Regions from separate parts of the Novosphingobium oxfordense genome, predicted to be linked through region 4. Evidence: riboswitches for the same ligand, from Rfam matches in the RefSeq annotation. Region 4 holds a riboswitch; each other region holds the start of a gene.
What was found. A riboswitch is a leader RNA that binds a small molecule or an ion and turns the genes downstream of it on or off. The one in region 4 is predicted to bind cobalamin.

Region 1 (2,195 bases), 510 kb from region 4:
TGGCCGATGACGACAAGTTGGGTGCGGCGCGCTTCCTGCGGCAGCCAGGCGCGGTCATAGAAGTGCTGGATGCGTGGGCCGACGGCTTGCACGACAAGGCGGCTCGGCTTGCCGCCCACCGCGACCATGCCTTTCACGCGCAGCACGTCATGCTCCGCGATCAGGTCCTTCAGGCGCGCAAGCAGTGCATCGAGATCGGCAACATCGCCGCCGGATACGACGAAGCTGTCGAAATCGTCATGGTCGTGATCCTCGTCCAGCCCGTCGATGTGCGAGGGGCGGGAATCGAGGTCGTCCTCGGCCGCTGCGGTAATGCCCAGCAGCGCGGCGATATCGACTGCGCCGTGATTGGCACGCACGATCTTCACGCCGGCGCGCGTTTCGGCCAGCACCAGCGTTTCGACATGGGCGAGAGCTTCGGCATCGACGAGGTCGGTCTTGTTGAGCACGACCATATCCGCGCAGCCCAGCTGTTCCTCGAACAGTTCTTCCAGCGGGCTTTCGTGATCCAGCATCGGATCAGCGGCGCGCGCGGCAGCAAGGGCGGCTTCATCGGTGGCGAAGCGGCCGGCGGCCACGGCATCGGCGTCGATCAGGGCGACCACGCCGTCCACCGTGGCGCGGGTGCGGATGTCGGGCCACTGGAATGCCTTCACCAGCGGCTTGGGCAGGGCAAGGCCGCTGGTTTCGATGATGATGTGATCCGGCTTATTCTCGCGGTCGAGCAGCTTCTGCATGGTCGGCAGGAAATCGTCGGCGACGGTGCAGCAGATGCAGCCGTTGGCCAGTTCGACGATGTCGTCTTCCGGGCAGGCTTCGTCGTTGCAGCCCTTCACCAGGTCTCCGTCGACGCCGACGTCGCCGAACTCGTTGATGATCAGCGCCAGGCGGCGGCCCTTGGCGTTCTGCAGCAGGTGGCGGATCAGCGTGGTCTTGCCGGCGCCCAGGAAGCCGGTGATGACGGTGGTGGGAACTTTGCTCAACGGTCTTCTCCCGCGCGCCGGTAACTCGAAAGCGGGCGGAGCGTCTCGCCGCGTCCGGATGCCCGAAACGCGACGCCCGGCTGCGACGACGGACAGGCGCGCGGGCGCCCGACGTGGCATGCCGTTGCGGCCCCGGCCGCATGCATCACGTCGCTCAGACGGAAGAGTTACCGTGCCTTGGCCATTCCCTGGACCCGGGCAAGAGCGACATCGACGCCGGCAGGTCTCCTGGCTCACGGGTCAGGGCACGATGCACGGCCTTCCCAGGCCCCGCATGATTTAGCGTCCGGCCCAGTGGCTGCGGCGAACACCTTGTTCCGCCGCCGATGTGCATCGCGCTCGCCGCTTACAGTTGCAGGGACAGCCTCGGATTCGAGCGGCAACGCCGCTCCAACCGTGTTCCCGTATTAAGCCCCTTGCGGGGCACCGGCGCGATATTTGTTCGCCGCTGCCCCGTTTGCGGGCGGTGGCGGACGGCCATGCTCCTAGCCGTGGCGGGGAAGCGCCGCAAGTCTGGAAGCCGGACGGCGGCATCGTCCCGGCGCGTTGACGGCGCACGGCCGGTTGCGACTGGAAGCGGGCGGCGGAACGATCGAATGCAATTGACTCGCAAATCCGCCCGGCCTAGCACGCGATGTGAATGCGAATAGTTCGCAATAGCATGAATATGGGGTGTTTGAGCGGTGAAATCAATGGCTTCCGGCACGGCCCCACCCGCTGACCGCGAGTCTTGTACGTCGGGGCGCGTGGGCGGATTCGTCCGTCCTGCGCAGAGCCGGGCTTAGGCACGCGCGGCCATGGCATCGCAAGCGAACCGCATCGGCAAGGGTAATCTGGCAGCACGGCTGCTGGCCGCGATTCCCGCCAATTACGCCCTGACATCACTGGCTACGGCATGCATCGCCCGGTTGCTGGCGCACGGTCTTTCGGTGCAGCCGGCCGAAGCGAGCGTGGCGGGCACGTTGCTGTCGTTCGCCATTTTCGCAGTGCTGGCGCTCTTTGCGTTCGGTATGCGGTCGATCGCGCGGCTGTGGCTCTGGATGGCGGTTTCAGGCGCGGCGATGGCGGGCTGGCTCTGGTTTTCGTTGGAAACCGGAGGGCGGCTGTGAAGGATAGTCTGCGGCAATCGATGGCGTTGGTCCATACGTGGTCGGGTCTCGTGCTGGGCTGGCTGTTGTTCGCGATGTTCGCGACCGGCACTTCCGCCTATTT
Region 2 (2,195 bases), on a different replicon from region 4:
TCACCGGCAGGCCGAAGCGGATGGCAAGGTCGGCGGCGGAAGGGGTGCCGTCATGCAGGCCCATGACGCCTTCCACCAGGATCAGGTCTGCCTCCTGCGCGGCGGCGTGCAGCAGGGCGCGGCATCCCTCTTCACCCACCATGAAGAGGTCGAGCTGGCAGACCGGCGCGCCGCTGGCGGCTTCGAGCACCATGGGATCGAGGAAGTCCGGCCCGCATTTGAACACGCGCACGCGGCGCCCCGCACGGACATGGCGCCGGGCGAGTGCGGCGGTCACCAGCGTCTTGCCCTGGCCGGAGGCGGGCGCGGCTATCAGCAGCGCGGGGCAGGCGGTCATCGCGCGATGCTGCGATGCAGTTCGGCGCGCAGAGCCGGCCGCGCGGTTACGATCAGCGCCCAGAGCGCGGCGGCCACGCCCGACCACAGCAGCGTGGCGAGCAGGTTGCCGGCGAAATAGCGCGCAATGCGGGGCAGGAAACCCGCCAGCGATGCGTCGGGAAAATGGCCGCTGAGGAAATAGAACCCGCCGCTGGACAGGAGGTACGATGCGAAGCTGGCCGCCACCAGCAGCGCGGCGATTGCGGGCAGGGCGGCAAGGCGATCGCCCCAGTGTGCGGCGGCGAAGCGGCCGGCCAGCCACAGCACGCCGTGCGCGGGCAGCAGCATCCAGTACGCCGGCGTGAAGCAGAAACCCGATCCGCCCAGCACGGTGATGACCACCAGGTCGATGGCGAAGCCCAGCGCGAAAAGCGCGGCAAAGGCGGAGACCCGCCGTACGAAGAAGCCGAGCACGAAGAAGCTGGCAAGGTCGGTATCGGGCAAGTGAACCACATGGCTCAGCGAATGGCTGCGCGTCACCAGCATCAGCGCGGCAAGGGCTGCGAACACGCGGAAGTCGAGGCGGGCGAAAGGCGGCTTGGCATCGTGCATGGCGGGTGGTCTCCCTGGCGGACGAAGAGGCAGTGCGTCGGCGCGGGGGCGAGGCCGCGCCTGCAGGAACATGCGGCCAGGGCCGATATCGCCCTGGCGAGTGCATCAGTGGATCGGTGTCACTCTTGCAGGCTCCCTTCGACGCGACATGTGGCGTGTCGTCTTGCCAAGGGTGCCCCATCGCGGGGCCATGCCCTCGTCCGCCCGGTACATCCCGCCCGCGCGAAGGAACGACGGCGAAGGGCCGGTTTCCTGACTTCCCGGATCGTCGCGCCTTTCCGCCGCCTTCTCGAAAGCCTTGCGGCCCCAATGGCTTTGTCGGCGGGGCGCATCCCCGGTTACAGTTGCGGGAGCAGTGCCGGCTTGTTCCGCGAATATTCCCCGCAGTTCCGGACTTCCCGATTAAGCCCTTGCGGGCACCCTTTGCGGGGGCGTGACTATGGCACATCGTCCTGACGCGCAAGCGCATGCCACGATGCCCGCGCAAGCATCGCCCACTTGCCAGCCGCTTGCCCGCACGATAGTTGCCGCGCTGCGACAGGTTCCTCGCGAGGGGATGAAAAGGGAACTCGGGTGAAAGACCCGGGCTGCCCCTGCAACTGTAAGCGGCGAGCCATCCGGCCATTACGCCATTGGAGCCCAAGTCATCGTTTGGCGAAGGTTCTGAGAAGGCGGCTGGAACGGCACCGACCCGCGAGCCAGGAGACCTGCCCGTCGCGGTCGTTCTTCGTCCGGACAGGGTGTGCCGGGTGAACGGGGGTGTTTCCTCGCGCAACGACAGCCATCGCTCCGCCGGAGAGGGGCCTGTTTGGGGGACGTCGCCTGTCGACCGGCTTGCCGGGGCGCTTCGCACAAGTCCTTCGTCCAGATGCCGAACCGCCGGGGCTTCGACGACTGTTTCGAAGGAAATACGATGAAGTACCGCATTCTCGCCGCCGCCAGCCCACTGACGCTGGCCCTGTTTGCCGCCACCGCCCATGCCGAGGAAGCCGCCGATACCGGAGGAGACGGCATCGTCGTCACCGCACTGCGTACCCCGGTAGATGCTGACCGGGTGGCGGAGACGATCACCGTTCTGGACGAAGCGCAGATCGTCGCCGCCCAGCCCATCGCGGTGACCGACGTGCTGTTGCGTACGCCGGGCATCAGCCTTTCGCGCAACGGTGGCTATGGCACCACGACCAGTCTGCGCATTCGCGGCGCCGATGCCGGACAATCGGTGATGGTGATCGACGGCATGCGGCTGGCCGATGCGTCCTCGACTG
Region 3 (2,195 bases), 180 kb from region 4:
CACAATGCCTCCGGCCGATAGGTTGAGGTTCAGGCTCTGCTCCGGCTTCAGGTTGGGGTTGCCGATCTCGCAGCAGGGATCGTTGCCGTAAAGTTGCGATGCGTCCGGCAGCACGAACGAAGTACCGCCATTCGCCTCCAGATAGAGTGCGTCTGCAAAGTCGTAGCGGCCCGATGCATTCCAGATCGTCTTGTTCGCGCCATTTGTGTGATTGTAGCGGAGGCCAGCAGCCAGACGGCCCTTGGACGAGATTTCGTCGGTGGTGCGGACCTGGAAGATGCCGGCATGCACCTGCTCGCTGGTCGGCGCGATCAGCAGCACATCGTCACGGCCGCTGAAATCCTGGAAATCGTAGCCGAACAGATAGTCCAGCCCCCGATGCAGATGCAGCTTCACCACCGCGCTGCCGCCCCAGTCGCGATAGCCCCAGAACGTCCCCGCCGGGTAGATCACCTGCGGCTGCAGGTCGGGCAACGAGTTGCGGATCTGGACATAGGCGGTCTTCCAATCGTGGAAGTAGCCCTTGAGGAAGAACTGCATCGTGTCGCTGCCGGTATAGTCCAGCCGGACGCTGGCGATTTCCTCGTTACGGTCGTTGCGGCTCTCTCGAATCCGCGTGGGCGAGAGGTTGTCCAGCTTTGCTTCGGTGTGCTGGTATTGCGCGTTGAACGCGAGATCGGGCGCGATGTCGTACTGGTACTTGAGGCCCGCCGACCACAAGTCGTAGCCCAGACGCCGGTCGGTCAGGCTCGGCTGATAGGCGTTGTAGGGCATGTAGCCTTCGGACTGGTTGTGCGAGGCATAGGCCACGAAGCGATGGTTGCCCACGGCACCGCGCAGATATCCGTCCACCGTGGTACCACCCCAGGAATCGACCGAGGCGTTGACCTGCCCGTTGAAATCGTCGGTAAAGCTGCGCGTCACCACGTTGATCACGCCGGCCGAGGCCTGGGTGCCATAGAACAGGCTTTCGCCGCCGCGCAGCACCTCGATCCGCTCGATCATGCTGGCGGGCAGCGTGTCGTTGGGCGAGGTGCTGCCGTAGAGGCGGTTGTTGAGGCGGATGCCGTCCATCGTCCACAGCACGTCCTGCGTGCGCGAACCCTGCAGCGAAACATCGACATAAGTGAACGGCCCGTTGCGGCCACGGATGTAGAGGCCGGGTACCTGTTCCAGTGCCTTGGTCACATCCACCGCGCCGCTGTCGCGTATCTGCTTCTCGTCGACGGTCACGACATCGTTGCCATAGTGCGCAAGCTCCTGCGGCAGCGTCACTTCCAGGCTCTGCCCGGTGACGACGATGGCCTGATCGTCCGCTTCCTCTTCCGCATGGACCTGTGTCGCGCAGGCGAGACTCAGCGCCGCAGCAATCGCTGCGTGCGAAACGGTTGCAATCTTCATTTCATTCCCCTGTCGGGCGCCAAGCGAGCGGTTGGCGGAGGCCTGCCGATAACGAACGGCCGGCGCACCGACCGGCCGGGCGCCCGGATTTCGGACGACCGCTCAGCGCACCGTGCGGCCCCTGCCGCTGGTTCGTCGCTCAGACGGAGAAATCACCGTGCCCCGGCCATCCCCTGGACCAAAGCAAGAGCGACCGTACGCTGGCAGGTCTCCTGGCTCGCGGGTCATCGCTTGATGCACGACCTTCCCAGGCCTCGCAGGATTTAGCGTCCGGCCCAGTGGCTGCGACGGGCGCCCTCGCCCCGCCGCGTGATGTGCATCGCGCTCACCGCTTACAGTTGCAGGGACAGCCTCGGATTCGAGGATCGAAACCCTCTCACCGTGTTCCCTATTAAGCCTCTTTCGAGGCACCGGCGCGATCTGTGCTCACGCTTCCGGCTGGAAGCGAAGCACGCCGGCGTTAACCGCGCGGGGCCATCTCCGCAAGCCCAAGCGATTGAAGGCGCCAGGAACGGTTGAAAGAAAGGATGGTCCGGCTCAGCGGCGCGATGTCGATCGCAAGAGTCGCCTGCAGCGGAATGCCAATGGCATGGGCAAGCGCCGCGCGCACGGTCATCGGATGGGTGATCGCACAGATCGCGCTGTCGAGGCCCGCCACGTGGTCGAGCCATCTCCCGACCCGCGCGCGCACCTGCTCCATGCTCTCCCCGTCCGGCGTGCCGCGATCGGGATGGGCAAGCCAGTCTGTAAACGGCCGGGCGCCGATCTCCGCAAACGAGCGGCCGGACCAGCTG
Region 4 (2,195 bases):
GCAAATGGGGGGCCAGCCGGCGGGCTAGCCCGCGCGTCTCGACGCCCGCCTGCGGGCAGGCGGGTGCGCCCGGGCAAGCATCGACGCGCAGGAGAGGATCGTCGGCGTTGTCTATGAACGCAGGCGCAATCACCGCTTCCGCGTCCTCCAGAACGATCATGCGCCAAGGCGTGAGCCGAAGCGCCGATGCACCGCTGCGGCGCACAAGGTCGATCAGCGCCGCCGCATCGATGCTGCCAAAGGGAATTCCCCAGACGCGGCCCAGTGGATGCATTCCGGGATCGAGCGGCGCGCGCGTGGGGCCCGGCCGCCTGTCTCCGGCCGCCCATTCCGGCAGCGGAGCCTCATGGCGCGCGGCCCGGCCCGTCCCCCCCGACGCCACGAACCAGCGGGCCAAATCCAGCATCGCATCGACCGCCTGGCTCACCGCCACGGCAACGCCGAACTCCCGGCCGTCGAGGCGTAGCAGAAGCGTATCGTCCACCGCCCGTTCGATGCGCAGATCGCCGGGAGACGCGCCCAGGACCGGCGATCCGCCCGCATCCACCACGAAACCGAACTTGCCCTGCAGCTCCGGAAATTCGGAGAGGCGCGCCGTCAACTCGGAGGCGATGCGCCAGGTATCGTCCGCCGATGCCCAGTCGGGCGCCACCAGCACATTGCGGCGCTGCTCGATCAGGGGATCCTCATCGACAAGGCCCGCTGCCAGAAGCCCTTCAAGCAGTGGCTGCCAGCCGCTTTCCGGCACGCCCCGGATCTGCAGGTTCGCGCGGTTGGTCAGATCGACCACCCCGTTCCCGAAGCGCCCGGCAAGTTCGCACAGCAGGATGATTTCGGCGCCGGACAGGCGCGAAAGACGGGGCTTTACGCGCAGGATCAGCCCATCGCCCGCCATCATCGGGCGCCAGGCGGACGGACACCAGCCACGGACCGAAAAGTCCGTCACGGCCGGAAGATCGGCCGATGGATCGGGCGAAGCATCGGCCGGGCAGGCCCAGGTTCGTTCCGCACACGCTTCGACAAGGCGCGCATAGGCACTTCCACCCGCGCGGAGCGACGATGACCGGGACTTGCCGACTGACGTCGGTCCGCGCGCAACGACGGGCGAGCGCGGAGAGCGCCCGTCCTGCACGCCGATGCAGCCCCGGCCGCACGGCTTCGTCGCTCACGCGGAGTACCGAGCCTTGGCCTATCCCTGGGCCAGGGCAAGAGCGACCGATACGCCGGCAGGTCTCCTGGCTCGCGGGTCAGCGCTCGATGCGCGGCCTTCCCGGGTGGCGGCGCAACGCGCCTTGCCCAGTGGCCGGCTTCATGAAGAAGCCCCGGCATCTCGCTCACCGCTTACAGTTGCAGGGACAGCCGCGGATTTGGAAGGGCCCTCCCTCCCGCACCGCGTTCCCTATTAAGCCTCATTCAAGGCACCGGCGCGATCTGACCGAAACACCTTCCGCAAGGAAGGCGATCCGGAAATCGTGCAGCTAGCCTGTGCAAACCACCGCCGCAAGCCCGCATCGCGGCTGCGGCGATCAAGCCGGCGATATTGCACATCCCCGAAGCCCGCCCCGAAGCCCGCTGGGGCACCTTTCACGCGATGGCGGCAGTCTCGATACCCAGGGCCAATCCCGGATCCTCGCAATGGCGTGCAAGCCGCAGTTGGATGCGATCGGCGACCGGCTCCCACCCCGCGCTTCCCCAGCGCTGAAGCGCGCGCCGCTCCAGCGGAACCGCGACCCGCCGGCTCTCCCCGGCCTGCAGTGCCACCCGGGCGAAACCGACCAGCGCGCATTCGGGACGGTCGCGATAGACCTGCACGACATCCGCGCCCGCACGGTCCGAGACATTGGTCACGGTCAGGTGCAATTGGTCCCCCTCGGCCGTGGCATCCGTCCATTCGAAACGTGCATAGCCCATGCCCGATCCGAACGGATGGCAGGCGGCGATGCCCTTGGCAGCGAGCCCGCGATAGCCCAGCAGCGTGCCTTCGGAATAGGCCAGCGAGCCATCGGCGGCGGGCTGGAGCGCGAAGGCCGGATAGTCCGCCTCGTTCGCGGCGATGGTCACCGGCATACGCCCGCCCGGCTCGCGCACGCCCGAAAGCACGTCCGCCAGCGCGCAGGCAAAGCCCTCACCCGGATACCAGACCGAGAGCAGCGCCGCCGTCCTGTCCTCCCACGCGCTGTCGAAGGCATGGCCGA

Region 1: it holds a riboswitch for cobalamin, as region 4 does, so the genes downstream of both, cobW (cobalamin biosynthesis protein CobW) here and WBP07_RS23145 (cobalamin biosynthesis protein CobG) in region 4, are expected to answer to the same signal.
Region 2: it holds a riboswitch for cobalamin, as region 4 does, so the genes downstream of both, WBP07_RS12395 (hypothetical protein) here and WBP07_RS23145 (cobalamin biosynthesis protein CobG) in region 4, are expected to answer to the same signal.
Region 3: it holds a riboswitch for cobalamin, as region 4 does, so the genes downstream of both, WBP07_RS23855 (TonB-dependent receptor plug domain-containing protein) here and WBP07_RS23145 (cobalamin biosynthesis protein CobG) in region 4, are expected to answer to the same signal.

The regions. Positions count from the first base shown of each region.
Region 1 covers NZ_CP147008.1:518,932-521,126, reverse strand. The annotation lists gene cobW (cobalamin biosynthesis protein CobW) at 1-983, opposite strand, end outside; cobalamin riboswitch at 1,184-1,429, opposite strand; gene WBP07_RS25330 (hypothetical protein) at 1,781-2,092, shown strand; gene WBP07_RS25325 (PepSY-associated TM helix domain-containing protein) at 2,089-2,195, shown strand, end outside.
Region 2 covers NZ_CP147005.1:2,669,411-2,671,605, reverse strand. The annotation lists gene WBP07_RS12400 (cobyrinate a,c-diamide synthase) at 1-337, opposite strand, end outside; gene WBP07_RS12395 (hypothetical protein) at 334-930, opposite strand; cobalamin riboswitch at 1,155-1,369, opposite strand; cobalamin riboswitch at 1,453-1,660, shown strand; gene WBP07_RS12390 (TonB-dependent receptor plug domain-containing protein) at 1,844-2,195, shown strand, end outside.
Region 3 covers NZ_CP147008.1:186,899-189,093, forward strand. The annotation lists gene WBP07_RS23855 (TonB-dependent receptor plug domain-containing protein) at 1-1,401, opposite strand, end outside; cobalamin riboswitch at 1,586-1,831, opposite strand; gene WBP07_RS23860 (histidine phosphatase family protein) at 1,862-2,195, opposite strand, start outside.
Region 4 covers NZ_CP147008.1:11,397-13,591, forward strand. The annotation lists gene WBP07_RS23145 (cobalamin biosynthesis protein CobG) at 1-1,132, opposite strand, end outside; cobalamin riboswitch at 1,208-1,441, opposite strand; gene WBP07_RS23150 (glycoside hydrolase family 3 protein) at 1,585-2,195, opposite strand, start outside.